DNA from 2 places in the Salipaludibacillus sp. HK11 genome. Region 1 is predicted to be linked to the other one. Evidence: predicted binding sites of a transcription regulator. Region 1 holds the regulator's gene; the other holds the start of a gene.

Region 1 (7,863 bases):
ATGTTGCGCATCTACAGCTAACGATACTTCTGATCCAGTAGCAAGAAGAATCCCATCAAGATCCCCGTTTGCTTCTGAAACAACATAAGCACCTTTTTTGACTCCTTCATAAGCCTTCTCTTTCGTTGCAGGAAGCGTTGGCAACCCTTGACGAGTTAGTATTAGCGCAGTTGGTTGGTCCTTGCTTTCAAGCGCTAATTTCCATGAAGCAGCAACTTCGTTTCCATCTGCTGGTCGAAGAACTGACACACCTGGAATCGCTCTTAACGCAGCTAGTTGTTCAACTGGCTCATGTGTAGGGCCATCTTCACCAACAGCAATGCTATCATGTGTAAATACGTAAGTTGCTGGTATTTTCATGAGAGAAGAAAGTCTGAGTGCTGGACGCAGATAGTCTGAGAACACAAAGAATGTAGCCGCATATGGCTTCAATCCTCCATGAAGAGTCATACCATTTAAAGCTGCTGCCATCGCAAATTCACGAACACCAAACCATATATTTCTTCCTAAATAATTATCACGAGAAAAATTCTCTTCGCCATTAATCGTTGTTTTATTAGAACCAGCTAAGTCCGCAGATCCACCGAACATGCTTGGAACGTTTTTCGCAAGGGAATTTAATACCTCTCCACTAGATGCGCGTGTTGCTGAGCTATCTCCTACTTCGTAAATAGGAACATCTTTATCCCATCCTTCAGGAAGTTCACCTTTCATAGCTGTTTCCAATTGAGCTGCAAGTTCAGGATGCGCTTTCTTATACTCCGCAAACTTTTGATTCCATGCTGCTTCTTTTTTCTCGCCTTCTGCTGCAAGAGCTTTATAATGTTCACGAACTTCATCCGGAACATGGAATTCTTCTTCAAATGTCCACTTGTAAGCTTCTTTCGTCATTTTCACTTCGTCTTCGCCTAGTGGAGCACCGTGTGAAGCTGACTTTCCGCTTTTATTTGGTGAGCCATAACCAATGACCGTTTTCACTTCAATCAATGTTGGGCGATCATCCGATTTTGCTGATTCAATTGCTTTTGCAATTTCTTGCAAGTCATTTCCGTCTTCAACACGGATCACTTGCCATCCATAAGCCTTGTAACGATCTTCAACACTCTCGGAAAAAGAATGATGTAAATCACCATCTAAAGAAATATCATTTGAATCATACATAACAATTAATTTTCCAAGTTTCAAGTGCGCTGCTAATGAGGATGCTTCAGCAGAAACACCTTCCATTAAATCACCGTCTCCACAAATAGAAAATGTATAGTGATCGACGACATTATAATCATCACGATTGTATGTAGCAGCTAGGTGTTGTTCAGCCATAGCAAAACCAACAGACATAGCAAAACCTTGTCCTAAAGGACCTGTCGTTGCTTCAACTCCTTCTGTGTGACCAAATTCAGGGTGTCCAGGAGTTTTACTTCCCCACTGTCTAAATCCTTTTAAATCATCCATGCTTACATCGTAGCCATGAAGGTGTAGCAAGCTATATAATAGCATAGAGCCATGACCGGCAGATAAAATAAACCGATCTCGGTTAAACCAATCTGGATTTGATGGGTTATGGTTCATATACTTCGACCACAACGTATAAGCCATCGGGGCAGCTCCCATTGGCATACCTGGATGACCAGAATTCGCCTTTTCAATCGCATCAATCGACAATGTACGTATCGTACTAATAGACAAGTTATCAACGTTAGTTGACATACAATATCAGCCTCTTTTCTTTTTTTATGTATCAAATATAATTTAATCATATACTTTTTGGAGAGGTTAGACAACCGTTAATTAACGATAAAATCAGATAAGTTTATGAACAATTTAACTGCTTTCGACAAAAAATAAAGTGAATTTCATTTCAAACAAACAAAATCACTAAAGCGGATAAATCACTTTAGTTAGTTATTAAAGCTTATTTTGTTCTCCGAAGGCAGACTATTCTTTAATTACTAAGACGCTTGAGAACGCCTTTACTAATGGAGTGGTCCATTATTTTCATTCTTCTTTTGTTCTTCTTTTAACTTCTTTGGTGTCACATCTGTTCCTTGCTCATCGACAACTTTAACGGAAGATAATTGATTTTTGAATGACTTACGAACATTTTTCAAATATTCTTCTCGAAGTTTTTTTTGTTCCTGCTGTTCTTTCAATGAAAGACCATCAGATTTTGATTTTTTTGCTAGTTCATTAATACGTTGAAGCTTATCTTTATTAAGCACACGAATTCCTCCATTTACTGAAATGCTCGTTTCATCTTAATAAACTATCAAGACCATTTCAAGTAAAACCGTCTATCTATAACGGGTATCAGAGAGAAATTTAGAATTACTTGCAGCGTCACCTTCGTACGTTCTTCACAAATCACTTCACCGTGTTCCGATGGTACCTGATAAAATCAATATCATCCTCCACTCAAATATCCTTTGAGACGAAGGCAAATATTATTCTCTATTTTCCGAAATGTCCATTTCTTCTTTATACTTATGCTCTTGATATCTCCGATGAGCGGTAGCTTTCGATATTGAATAACCGAAACCTCTTAACATGGCCGCTATTTCATGAAACGTCAGCCCGTTACCTCTAAGTTTAACAATTTCATCAATTGGAACTTCTAATCGCTTTCTCCCCCCAGCATTGTCTGACTGTGCTAAATTTTTATGGGGATAGAACCCTGCCTCTACAGCCCTTTTCATGCCTCTTTTTATTTTCGCATTATGAAGTTTTCTTTGGTGTTCTTCGACGATCGCGACAATATCTAAGATCATTGTATCCGTTTCAGAAAGAATGAGTTCTCCATCATCTTTCAAAGAATAAATCGAAACATTCAGCTTATTTAACTGATGAATCAGAGCAATTTTGGCGTTACCTCTTCCTAGTCTTGTTTCATCTTGTACAAGTAGCATACTTGCCTCTTCTTCTTTTAAACGATCCAATACAGACAGCATTCCATCACGGTCTACTTCATAACCACTTGCCCGTTCTTCAATGACATCAATCACTTGGATATCCCATTTTTCAGCTGCAGAAGTAAGCTCCTCTTTCTGTCGAACAATCGATGACTCCTGTGATTCTTTTTCCGTACTTACTCTTACATAAATAATCCCCTTCAATCTTTTGCAACACCTTTCATCTCCACCGGAACCTTTAACGTCTGCCCTGGGTAAATTGCTTCATCATCTAATTTATTTTCATCTTTTATCCAAAGAATTGCTTCTTCAATCGTCAATCCCATCTCGTTCGTAGCACTGCTTGCAATCGTCCATAATGATTCACCCTGTGAGACCGTCCATTGGGACGACATATAATAATCTGACTCTTGTTCTCTGTCAGAGAAGTGAGTCCACGAAAATAATACAACTGATAATAGCAAAATAAGAATAGACCCGTCTAATTTTTTACGTAAAATACGATTCATTTCATCATCACCTCAAATAAGAATGTTTGTTCCCTTACCACTATACTTAGAACGAGTGTTCGTGTCAAGAGAAATGATAAGAACGTTCGTTTGCGCAACTCGTGTTCTCATGGTATAATGTTCCTGTACTCTATATATGATCTTAGTCATGCCTATGTTGGACAAGCGTTTAATAGAACAACGATAAAGTATAAAAATCTTTTAAAGAGGTGTTTCATATGTCAAAAATATCATCCCGTCAGCAATCAATCTTGGAATTTATTAAATCAGAAGTGAAAGCTAAGGGATATCCACCTTCTGTCCGAGAAATTGGTGTAGCCGTTGGACTTGCTTCAAGTTCAACTGTACATGGTCACCTTTCAAGGTTAGAAAAAAAAGGTTACATTCGCCGTGACCCTACAAAGCCGCGTGCTATCGAGGTTATTGGATTAGAAAACAAATCAGATACAATATCTGAAACGCCGTATTTACACATACCCGTCATCGGTAAAGTTACCGCGGGGCAACCAATTACAGCAATTGAAAATGTCGAAGAATACTTGCCTTTACCTGCAAGTTTTGTTCAAGACGAGCAATCTTTTATTCTTGAAATTTCAGGAGATTCTATGATTGAGGCTGGAATTTTTGATGGCGATTATGTCGTCGTTAAGCAGCAAAATTCTGCAAACAATGGGGATATTGTCGTTGCAATGACAGACGAAGATGAAGCTACAGTGAAGCGTTTCTTCAAAGAGGAAGATCACATTAGACTCCAACCTGAAAACTCTACACTAGACCCGATCATCTTGACGAACGTACATATTTTAGGAAGAGTGATCGGTGTTTTCCGTTCAATTCACTAGTTATTTAAAAGCGGGCTTATGCCCGTTTTTCTTTTTTGTTCTAAATAAGAACAAACGTTCTTGTGTTTCTTTTCTTTTTTCGGTATTCTAAAGAGAAGGAGGAATACACCAATGAAAAAAGTCATTTTCTTAGTTGATATGCAATCGTTTTTTGCATCCGTTGAAAAGGCAAAACACTACCAAGATTTGAATCGTCCTTTAGTTGTATCAGGTGACCCCACGCGGCGCTCCGGTGTTATCTTAGCTGCCTGTCCACTCGCAAAGACATATGGTATAAAAAATGGAGAACGACTATGGGAAGCGGAACAAAAGTGTCCGGACTTAGTTACCGTTCCACCTCATATGCAAGAATATATCGATAACTCTATCACAATTACTGATATTTTGGAGAGTTTCACTGATTTGGTCGAACCTTATAGCATCGACGAGCAGTTCATGGATATCACGCACTCCCAAAAACTCTTCGGCACTCCTTATGAGATTGCCGAACATGTTCAACATGAAATTTATTCCAAATTGAAAGTCGTTGCTCGAGTCGGAATTGGTGAAAACAAAGTGCTCGCTAAAATGGCATGCGATAACTTCTCCAAAAAAAATCAGAACGGTATTTTTTGGTTAAAAAAAGAAAACATCCAAGAAACGCTCTGGCCTCTGCCTATTGAAAAATTGTTTCGAGCTGGCGGAAAAATGTCGCAACATTTGCGAAGAAGAGCGATTCGAACAATTGGTGAATTGGCTCAAACCGATGTCAATAAAATCAAAAAGCTATGGGGCATTCATGGCCAAGTACTTTGGATGAATGCCCATGGTGTCGATTACTCTCCTATTTCTCTCTCATCGACAAATAGTCAAAAAGGAATTGGTAACGGCATGACACTGCCGCGCGATTACAGTGAAAAAAAAGAAATCAAAGTCGTATTATTAGAACTATGTGAAGAGGTTTGTCGAAGAACACGTATGGCTGGAGTGATGGCCGAAACAGTCTCGTTAAGTTTATCCGGGGCAAATTACGACCTCCCTACTGGATTTCATCGCCAACAAAAAATGCCAGAACCAACAAATATGACGATGGAAGTCTTCCGCCATGCTTGTGAATTACTTGAAACCTTTTGGGATCAACAACCTATTCGTCGTTTGCATGTCTCACTTACTAATTTAACGAGTGATCAATCAATCCAATTAAATTTGTTTCAACAAGATCGTTCTCAATCAATCAACTTAGGCTATACAACCGATGAAATTACGAACAAGTATGGGAAAACCGCGGTAATGCGCGCAACATCCTTATTACCTGCTAGTCAGGTATTAGAACGCTCTGCGAAAATTGGAGGCCATTACAAATGAGCGATTATTTAAAACGGGGAAATCTCATGTGGGAAGGAAGTAGGATGATGCTGCCCGAACACATCCAAGCGTTGCGTAACCGAAAAAAAAGCAAAAAACAAGATCCTCGACCTTCACTTGAGGAAGATGATTTGACAGAGTTTAGTTTGATTGCCACCGATTCGCTTAACCATATGCTACATGTGACCGTCGTCTACTGGAGAGACGGGTTTGATCAAGAGATAACCGGCGTGATTGACCACATGGATCACCACTTGAAACGATTAAAAATAAACGGTCAGTGGATTCATGTAAGAGAACTGAAAAAAATCGAAAAGTTATCATGATTGCAATAAAGTATAAATTCTGCTTTTTTCGAAAAACTACCACTATATGTAAAAATATAAAAACATAGTGGGAGGAAATTCAATGAATGAAGAAGCTGGACACTCAAAAAATGAAACCGAAGAAACGATGACAAATCGACAGGGCCACCCTGTCACGGACAACCAGAATTTACGATCGATCGGTAATCGGGGTCCAACAACCTTGGAAAATTACGATTTGCTTGAAAAAATTAGTCACTTTGACCGTGAACGAATTCCAGAAAGAGTCGTCCATGCTAGAGGAGCCGGTGCCCACGGATACTTCGAGGCTTACGGAACAGTTGGGGACGAACCTATTTCCAAGTATACAAGAGCCAATCTTTTTCAAGAAAAAGGAAAGCGAACACCTGTTTTTGTTCGCTTTTCAACTGTTACACATGGCACTGCTTCACCCGAAACATTGAGAGATCCTAGAGGATTTGCAGTGAAATTCTATACAGATGAGGGTAACTGGGACTTAGTCGGAAACAATTTAAAAATCTTTTTTATCAGAGATGCACTCAAATTTCCGGATCTTATTCACGCCTTCAAGCCTGATCCAGTCACAAATGTTCAGGATGGAGAGCGAATTTTTGATTTTATTTCGCAGTCTCCTGAAGCGACACATATGATTACGTTTCTTTTCTCACCATGGGGGATTCCAGCTAACTACCGCTCCATGCAAGGGTCAGGGGTTAACACGTATAAATGGGTCAACAAAGAAGGTAAAGGAGTATTAATTAAATATCATTGGGAACCAAAACATCCAATAAAAAATTTAACTCAAGAAGAAGCAGAAGCGATTCAAGCGAAAAACTTCAATCATGCTACACAAGATTTATATGAAGCGATTGAACGTGAGGATTACCCAGAATGGGAGCTCTCTGTGCAAATACTAAGTGATGATGATCATCCTGAGCTCGATTTTGACCCGCTTGATCCGACAAAAATCTGGTATAAAGAGGATGTTCCATGGCAACCTGTCGGAAAAATGGTATTAAATAAAAACCCTGAAGATTATTTCGCTGAAGTAGAACAAGTCTCATTTGGTACTGGTGTGCTTGTAGATGGCTTGGATTTTTCCGATGACAAATTACTTCAAGGTCGCACCTTTTCGTATTCAGATACGCAGAGATATCGTGTTGGCTCAAACTACTTACAATTACCGATCAATTCACCTAAAAAACATGTCGCGACAAATCAACGCGGTGGACAAATGGAATACAAAGTAGACAAAGGTATGAAACAAAATCCACACGTCAACTACGAACCTTCCATCATTGGTGGATTAAAAGAAGCCGAACAAGACGGAAAAGACCATACACCTTATGTCGAAGGAGAAATGAAAAGAGCATCGATCGATAGAGAAAATAACTTTGGTCAGGCTGGTGAAACGTACAGACGTTTTAGCGACTTTGAGAAAGAAGAACTCATCTCCAACTTAGTTTCTGCATTAAAGCCTTGTAGAGAAGAAATCCAAACACAAATGATCAACAACTTTAAACAAGCCGACGCTGATTATGGACAAAGAGTCGAAGATAAGTTAAAAATGACCCGTGATGAGGAAGACTCAAGTCACCGCAATCCAATCGGATCCACAGAATCCGAGTCAGCGATAAAACAATCTGAAGAAGAAGGTCACCCGTCGGATCCATATTAAGTTTAATTCCAATAATCGCACTTGCTGTAGTTCTCTAAATAAAATCGAGTAGGAGGAGGTATTAACCCCCGACCTCTCACACCACCGTACGTCAGTCTGTCTAACAATTGGTTATTTAAGCAATCTTTAAAGCGGGATTTATACAATTTTACTCGAATAAACCTTGTGCATAGAAATTTTCTGCGAGCTCGGTCTCTAAAGTGACGTATGAGCTTCTTCACTCCCTTTATTTTAATTATTCTCTTAAAATTATAGGCA
Region 2 (7,863 bases), 150 kb from region 1:
ATAAATTGTTAATAAGCGCTGCTTTTGTTGGACTGGTTGGCTTAGATATGTTTCCTGCATGGGCGGCAATTATCATATTAAGTCGCGAATTTGCAGTTACAGGACTCAGACTTGTTGCGTCAGGTGAAGGAGAGGTCATTGCTGCAAGTATTTGGGGAAAGTGGAAAACAATTAGCCAAATATTTGCAGCAGCAGCAGTTATGTTATATAACATCGTATTTGAATTGGTTTCGATACCCTTTGACACCATTTTGGTCTATGTTGCAGTGATTTTAACTGTTTTTTCAGGTGTGGATTATTTTGTGAAAAATAAGCACGTTCTTAATAAATCATTGTAATATCTAGAAAGGGGAAATGAGAGTGAATGCTGAAATTATTGCAGTAGGTTCGGAATTACTTCTCGGACAAATCCAAAATTCAAATGCTACATACATATCTGGTCAACTATCGTCTATTGGAATTGATGTATATCATCATGTTGTAGTGGGGGATAACCCAAATCGATTATCTGAAGTCGTTGAATCAGGATTAAATCGATCAGATTTATTGATTTTTACCGGGGGATTAGGACCAACGAAAGATGATTTAACGAAAGAAACAGTTGCTAAGGTAACAGGGAAAGAGCTTGTCTATGATAGAGAAACAGAGGAGCGAATTGAATCACATTTCGCCCAAAGACGTCGAGAAATGACTGCGAACAATCGAAAACAAGCGATGGTACTGAAAGACGCAAAAATACTAGCGAATGACCAAGGGTTAGCATGTGGAATGGTTGTCGAGCATAACAACAAATATATCGTTATGTTACCAGGTCCCCCTAGTGAACTTATCCCGATGGTTAACAATTACTTAATGCCTTTTTTGAAAAAAAAGCTAGTTCTAAACGAAGAAATTCAATCAATGGTTTTGCGTTTTTTTGATATCGGTGAATCACAATTGGTAGAAAAAGTCGATGATTTAATAGAACAACAAACTAATCCGACAATTGCACCTCTTGCTTCTGGAGGTGAGGTGACGCTCCGATTAACTGTCAAGGGGTCGGATAAACAAGAGAACGATTTCCAATTACAACAATTGAAATCGAAAATTCTAGAACGCCTTGGTTATTATTATTACGGTGAAGATGAAAGTCAATTAGCAAATATTTTATTTCGAGAATTGAAAGCAACTGGTCAATCGATTGCAGCAGCTGAGAGTTTAACGGGAGGCTTATTTTCGACAATGATGACAAGTGAGCCAGGATCTTCATCTGTTTTTACAGGGGGGATAATATGTTATAGTAATTCAGTGAAGCATACTGAATTGGCTATCTCACAGAAATTGTTGCAAACTGAAGGCGCGATTAGTTCATCGTGCGCTAAAGAAATGGCGATAAATATTAAACAGAAATATCATAGTGATATTGGAATTAGTTTTACCGGCGTCGCAGGACCAAATTCTTCAGAAGGGCACGAACCTGGCATCGTATATATTGGTATTGCAACAAAGCACCACGAGGAAACATATTTGCTTCGTTTAGCAGGAAGTAGAGAAAATATTAGAGAACGATCTGTAAAGTATGGCATGTATTATTTAATTCAATGTTTGAGTAAGGAAAAGGAAAAGGAAAAGATAAAGGTGGATGAATAGAAATGATGAAATTTGAACAATTTGACGTATCAGATGAAATAAAAAAAGCAATTAAAGAAATGGGCTTCGAAGCACCATCACCAATCCAAGAAAAAATTATTCCTGAAATTTTGAACAAACGTGATGTAATTGGACAAGCTCAGACAGGTACAGGGAAAACAGCTGCATTTGGAATCCCTTTGTTGGAGCATATTACGAAAGAAAAGCATATACAGTCGTTGATTTTAACTCCGACAAGAGAATTAGCCATTCAGGTTGCTGGAGAACTTCAAAAGCTATCAAAATTTCAAAAGGTGCAAACACTTCCTGTTTATGGTGGACAATCGATTGGACAGCAAATTAAATCATTAAATCGAGGGGTAGAAATTGTTGTAGGGACTCCCGGAAGAGTTTTGGATCACTTAAATCGTGGAACATTGAAATTACAAAATATCCACACCTTAATTTTGGATGAAGCGGATGAAATGCTTGATATGGGATTCGTGGAAGATATTGAGAAGATCCTCAAACAAGTTAATAGTAATCGACAAACAATGCTTTTTTCAGCAACGATGCCTCCTCCGATTCGTAAACTTTCAAGTAAATATATGACTAATCCAAAACATGTGACAATTGATAAGGGTGACGTTACGGCTCCGTCAATTAATCAAGTATATTATAAAGTTCTCGAAAAAAATAAGCTTGATTCCTTATGTCGTGTTATTGATAGTGAAACGATTCACTTAGGGATTGTTTTTTGTCGAACGAAAAAAGGTGTCGCAGAATTAGCTGAAGCTCTTCAAGCGAGAGGGTATATGGCAGATGGCCTCCATGGAGATTTATCACAACCGCAAAGAGACCTAGTCATGAAGAAATTTCGTGAATCGTCTGTAGAATTTTTAATTGCGACAGATGTAGCAGCGAGAGGAATTGATGTGCAAAATGTTAGTCACGTGATTAATTATGACATTCCACAAGATCCTGAAAGTTATGTTCACCGTATTGGAAGAACGGGACGTGCTGGTAAAGACGGTATTGCTCTTACGCTTGTTACACCGCGTGAAATGAAACATTTACGTTCCATTGAAGCGCAAATAAAAATGAAAGTCCCTTCTCGAAATATCCCTTCAGTAGAAGAAGTGGTTGAGAAACAGCAACACGTGTGGAAAGGGCAAATTATTGACCTTATTGAAAACGATGATCAAGGAATGACTCTATATGACACCTTAGTTTCAGACCTGCTAGAACAGTATCCACCGGAGAAGGTCGTCACATCACTTATGAAACTAGCTTTTTATAGCAGAGATGATATGAATGATGATAGCTATGATTTTGGTGAAACGGGTGCACAAAAAGGGATGACCAGATTCTTTATTAATGTAGGACGTAATGTAGACTTAACACCGAAAAAATTAGTCGATGAGGTCTCGCGCTTAGTTGGAATAAGTGCACAATCAGTTGGAAGAGTTGATATATTCGAAAACTTCACCTTCTTGGAAGTTCCTGAAGAGGTTGCCCCTTTTGTTTATGAAGGATTGAAATATTCCCGTGTTAGCGGAGCGAGAATTAACCTTGAGCCAGCAAAACCTCGTCCTAAAAGAAAATAATTTTTAATTAATAATAAACGTTCACTGTTGATGAGATACCGTCTGATTTTGTATACGACAAGTAAAATATAATTTTTAAATAAATCCGCCTTAACCTTTGACAAGGTGGATTTTTCCGTCTATAATTATAAGCGAACGGATGTTTGTAAATAAGGAGCAATAGATTTTATATTTATAGTAAGAAATGAGTTTGCATTAGAAATAATGAATTGATATATAAAGGAGCGAATGTAACAATGTCAGATCGAAAACAAGCATTAGACATGGCGTTAAAGCAAATTGAAAAGCAATATGGAAAAGGTTCTATCATGAAATTAGGAGAACAAGCAGGACAAAGAGTATCCACTATATCTAGTGGAACATTAGCATTGGATATTGCGTTAGGCGTTGGTGGTTATCCTCGTGGACGAGTAATTGAGGTTTATGGACCAGAATCATCAGGTAAAACAACGGTTGCTCTTCATGCGATTGCTGAAGTTCAACGAAATGGTGGACAAGCGGCATTTATTGATGCAGAGCACGCGCTCGATCCTGTTTATGCTCAAAATTTAGGTGTTAATATTGATGAATTACTATTATCACAGCCTGATACAGGTGAGCAAGGTTTGGAAATCGCAGAAGCGCTTGTACGAAGTGGAGCTATTGACATTGTCATCGTCGACTCTGTTGCAGCACTTGTTCCAAAAGCAGAAATCGAAGGTGAAATGGGTGACAGTCATGTAGGGCTTCAAGCTCGACTTATGTCTCAAGCTTTACGTAAGCTTTCTGGAGCAGTTAGCAAATCGAAAACGATCGTTATGTTTATTAACCAAATCCGTGAAAAAGTTGGCATTATGTTTGGAAACCCAGAAACAACTCCTGGTGGGCGCGCCCTTAAGTTCTACGCTTCTGTTCGTTTAGAAGTGCGAAGAGCGGAACAACTGAAACAAGGAAACGATATTATGGGAAATAAAACAAAGTTAAAAGTAGTAAAAAACAAAGTAGCACCTCCGTTTAGAACTGCTGAAGTAGACATTATGTATGGTCTTGGGATTTCTAGAGAAGGTTCAATACTTGATATTGGTTCGGAATTAGATATTGTTGTTAAAAGCGGTGCGTGGTACTCCTATAATGAAGAAAGAATGGGACAAGGTCGTGAAAACGCAAAACAATTTTTGAAAGAAAACTCAAAAATTGCTGGTGAGATTGACATGAAGATTCGTGAATATCATGGATTGGTAGAGCCGAAAGAAGAGGCAGTTTCTAAAGACGTAGGTAAGGATTCGTCTAAAGAATCATCTAAAGATCAAGTGACAGCAAAATTAGAACAAAAATAAAAACTCACCTATCATTTTTACTAGCATATGTTTATTAAACTAAAACAACCTTAAGCTAATTATAGTAGCCTAAGGTTGTTTTAGTTAGGAGTAAATGTTATTTAAACGCTACTTTTTAACAAGTATTAATATGGGTGAAAGATAGAATTTAATCTGTAAAGAAGAGTTGTTCTTTTTAATTTACATTCAAAAGAGTATGACACTTTCTTAAGTGATAATAACTCTTTTGGTTAGTTTTATAGAGATATTAGTTATTAACAATCAGGAATTCTAGTTTGATTCAGTTTGGAGCCGCTACCAGTGCTTGACATTATCGATAATGAGACATACAATTAGTGAGAATACTGCATTAAACGACTGTTTATTTAAAGTTGTACAGGATGTATTTAGATGCTTTATTTATGAAAATGATTAACTTGAAAAAGAAATGAATGATTTTTTAGCTAAGAAATAGCATGAGGAGGTGAATCAGTCTTGGATCTGATCATACAAATCCTCATTTTGCTATTCACTGCAGCAATTTCTATCTTGATTGGATACTTCGTTCGCAAATCTATCGCAGAAGCTAAAATCTCGAGTGCAGAAGCTCTGGCTCGAAAAACGATTGAAGATGCTACGCGAGAAGCGGACTCCAGTAAAAAGGAAGCAATCTTAGAAGCTAAAGATGAAGCTCATAAGCTTCGTATGGAAGCTGAAAAAGAAGTCCGTGATCGCAGAAACGATGTTCATAAGCAAGAGAATCGGTTGGTGCAAAAAGAAGAAGTTTTGGATCGAAAAAGTGAAACGTTGGACAAAAAGGAAGAGACTCTTGAAAAACGAGAAGAGCGCTTGTCAAAACGTCAGCATGAAATCGACGAGATGAATAGCAAAGTCGAGGAGATAGTGAAACAACAACAACAAGAATTAGAAAGAATTTCTGCTTTCTCAAGAGATGAAGCAAAAGAAATTATTATGAAGACTGTAGAAAATGAATTAACACATGAGAAAGCCATTTTCGTAAAGGAATCCGTTACGAGAGCTAAAGAAGAAGCGGATAAAAAAGCGAAAGAGATTCTTTCTTTATCTATTCAGAGATGTGCAGCAGACCATGTAGCAGAAACAACAGTTTCTGTTGTTAATTTGCCAAATGATGAGATGAAAGGCCGAATCATTGGAAGAGAAGGTCGAAATATTCGTGCTTTAGAGACGTTGACGGGAATTGATCTAATCATTGACGACACACCAGAAGCGGTGATATTGTCTGGTTTTGACCCTATACGTAGAGAAATTGCCAAAACAACATTAGAAAAGCTAGTCCAAGATGGTCGTATTCACCCAGCTCGAATTGAAGAAACCGTTGACAAAGCAAGAAGAGAAGTTGATGAGTTAATTCGTGAGTATGGAGAACAAACTACCTTTGAAATGGGTATTCATAACTTGCACCCAGACTTAATTAAAATCTTAGGTCGTCTAAAATTTCGTACAAGTTATGGCCAAAATGTCTTAAAACACTCAGTGGAAGTTGCTCACTTAAGTGGTATTATGGCAGCTGAATTGGGTGAAGATGTTCAATTAGCTCGTCGCGCTGGTCTTTTACATGACCTTGGAAAAGCGATTGATCACGAGGTTGAGGGAAGTCATGTTGAAATTGGTGTTGAATTAGGAACGAAATACAAAGAACATCCAGTTGTAATAAACAGTATTGCTTCTCACCACGGAGATACAGAATCAACATCTGTTATTTCTACGTTAGTAGCTGCAGCAGATGCCTTGTCAGCTGCTAGACCAGGTGCTAGACGGGAAACGTTAGAAACATATATTAAACGACTAGAGAAACTAGAAGAAATTTCCGAGTCCTTTGAAGGCGTTGAAAAAACTTACGCAATTCAAGCTGGACGAGAAGTTCGTATTATGGTTAAGCCAGATTTCATTAGCGATGAAGATTCTTACAGTCTTGCTAGAGATATTACGAAGAAAATTGAAGATGAACTTGATTACCCTGGTCACATAAAAGTGACAGTTATTCGTGAAACACGGGCAGTTGAGTATGCGAAATAAAGTGGTGCTTTTGCCACTTTATTTTTCTTTTATATAGTCACAAATTGTCGTTAGCTTTAGGTTGGTCCTCACTAAATAATAGAGTAAACTGAAGTGGAGTGAAGTAAGATTTGTTGACATTCACGAAAATCCTTTAGAGGGTTGTTTTTGTACTTTAAGAATGTTTAACTTTGCTAAAGAATTAAAGTATAAGAAAAACTAAAGCTTTTGCCATGAAGGACTTGGCGACAAGCTAAGTTTTTCGAATTATTAAGTTTATAGTTTTTTCTTTAAAGCTGATAAAATAGAAATAGTTTTTGATTTCAAAAGGCACATCAATATTTGTTAAAAGGAGTATGTTATGAAAATTTTGTTTATAGGAGATATCGTTGGCTCTCCAGGAAGAAATGCGTTGAAGGAGTATTTACCAAAATTAAAATCAAAGTACCGTCCTGATGTTACGATTGTAAATAGCGAAAATGCGGCGGGAGGAAAAGGGTTAACGAAAAAAATATACCAAGAAATTCATGAAATTGGTGCAGATATCATGACAATGGGAAACCATACATGGGATAAAAAAGACATCTTTGAATTTATAGATGATGTCCCCAATTTAATCCGTCCAGCTAATTTCCCTGAAGGTAATCCAGGGAAAGGTTATGTCATTAAAAAGGTAGGGAATAAAAAGATCGCCGTGATCAATGCTCAGGGCAGAGTTTTTATGCCACCTAGTGACTGCCCATTTAAAAAACTTGATGAGATTGTAAAAATAGTAAAAGAAGAGACCCCATTTATATTTGTCGATTTTCATGCAGAAGCTACGAGTGAAAAGCAAGCTGTTGGATGGTTTTTAGACGGTGAAGTATCTGCTGTTGTTGGAACACATACACATACACAAACGGCTGATGAACGGATTTTGCCAAATGGTACGGCATATATTTCGGATGTTGGGATGACAGGTCCGTATGACGGTATTTTAGGGATGGATCGAGATGTTATTATTCAACGATTTTTAACGAATTTACCTGCTAGGTTTGAAGTAACTGCAGGGAGGGAACAATGTAACGGAGTGGTTATTCAGCTGGATAACCATACTGGAAAAGCAACAAAAATTGAGCGTATCTCTATTAATGAGGAACGGCCATTTTTTGATTAACATAGCTTGATTTAAGAGAGATCTTTTATGTTGATGTGGAGAACGACAACTACTGAGTTGTCTTTAAGGAGTTAGGTTAAGGAATATGGTTAGAAGTTGGATGATCGCGAAATAAATTCTCTAAATTTTGCAAAATGCTAATCAAAGATGCCGTTTTCAT

The links. The regulator LexA, encoded in region 1, represses DNA repair genes until DNA is damaged. The targets are predictions, from matches to a motif close to CGAACATATGTTCG.
Region 2: the regulator LexA is predicted to act here: its motif matches at 3,348-3,361, upstream of recA (recombinase RecA).

What each region holds. Positions count from the first base shown of each region.
Region 1 covers NZ_CP181045.1:1,450,684-1,458,546, forward strand. Annotated here, with positions in the region: gene tkt (transketolase) at 1-1,707, opposite strand, end outside; gene ACM26V_RS07185 (DUF896 domain-containing protein) at 1,974-2,219, opposite strand; gene ACM26V_RS07190 (recombinase family protein) at 2,442-3,110, opposite strand; gene ACM26V_RS07195 (LysM peptidoglycan-binding domain-containing protein) at 3,107-3,415, opposite strand; gene lexA (transcriptional repressor LexA) at 3,634-4,257, shown strand; gene ACM26V_RS07205 (DNA polymerase IV) at 4,369-5,601, shown strand; gene ACM26V_RS07210 (YolD-like family protein) at 5,598-5,927, shown strand; gene ACM26V_RS07215 (catalase) at 6,010-7,605, shown strand; gene ACM26V_RS07220 (IS1182 family transposase) at 7,608-7,863, opposite strand, start outside.
Region 2 covers NZ_CP181045.1:1,599,916-1,607,778, reverse strand. Annotated here, with positions in the region: gene pgsA (CDP-diacylglycerol--glycerol-3-phosphate 3-phosphatidyltransferase) at 1-338, shown strand, start outside; gene ACM26V_RS07935 (competence/damage-inducible protein A) at 355-1,629, shown strand; gene ACM26V_RS07930 (DEAD/DEAH box helicase) at 1,632-3,215, shown strand; gene recA (recombinase RecA) at 3,452-4,531, shown strand; gene rny (ribonuclease Y) at 5,006-6,568, shown strand; gene ACM26V_RS07915 (TIGR00282 family metallophosphoesterase) at 6,909-7,703, shown strand.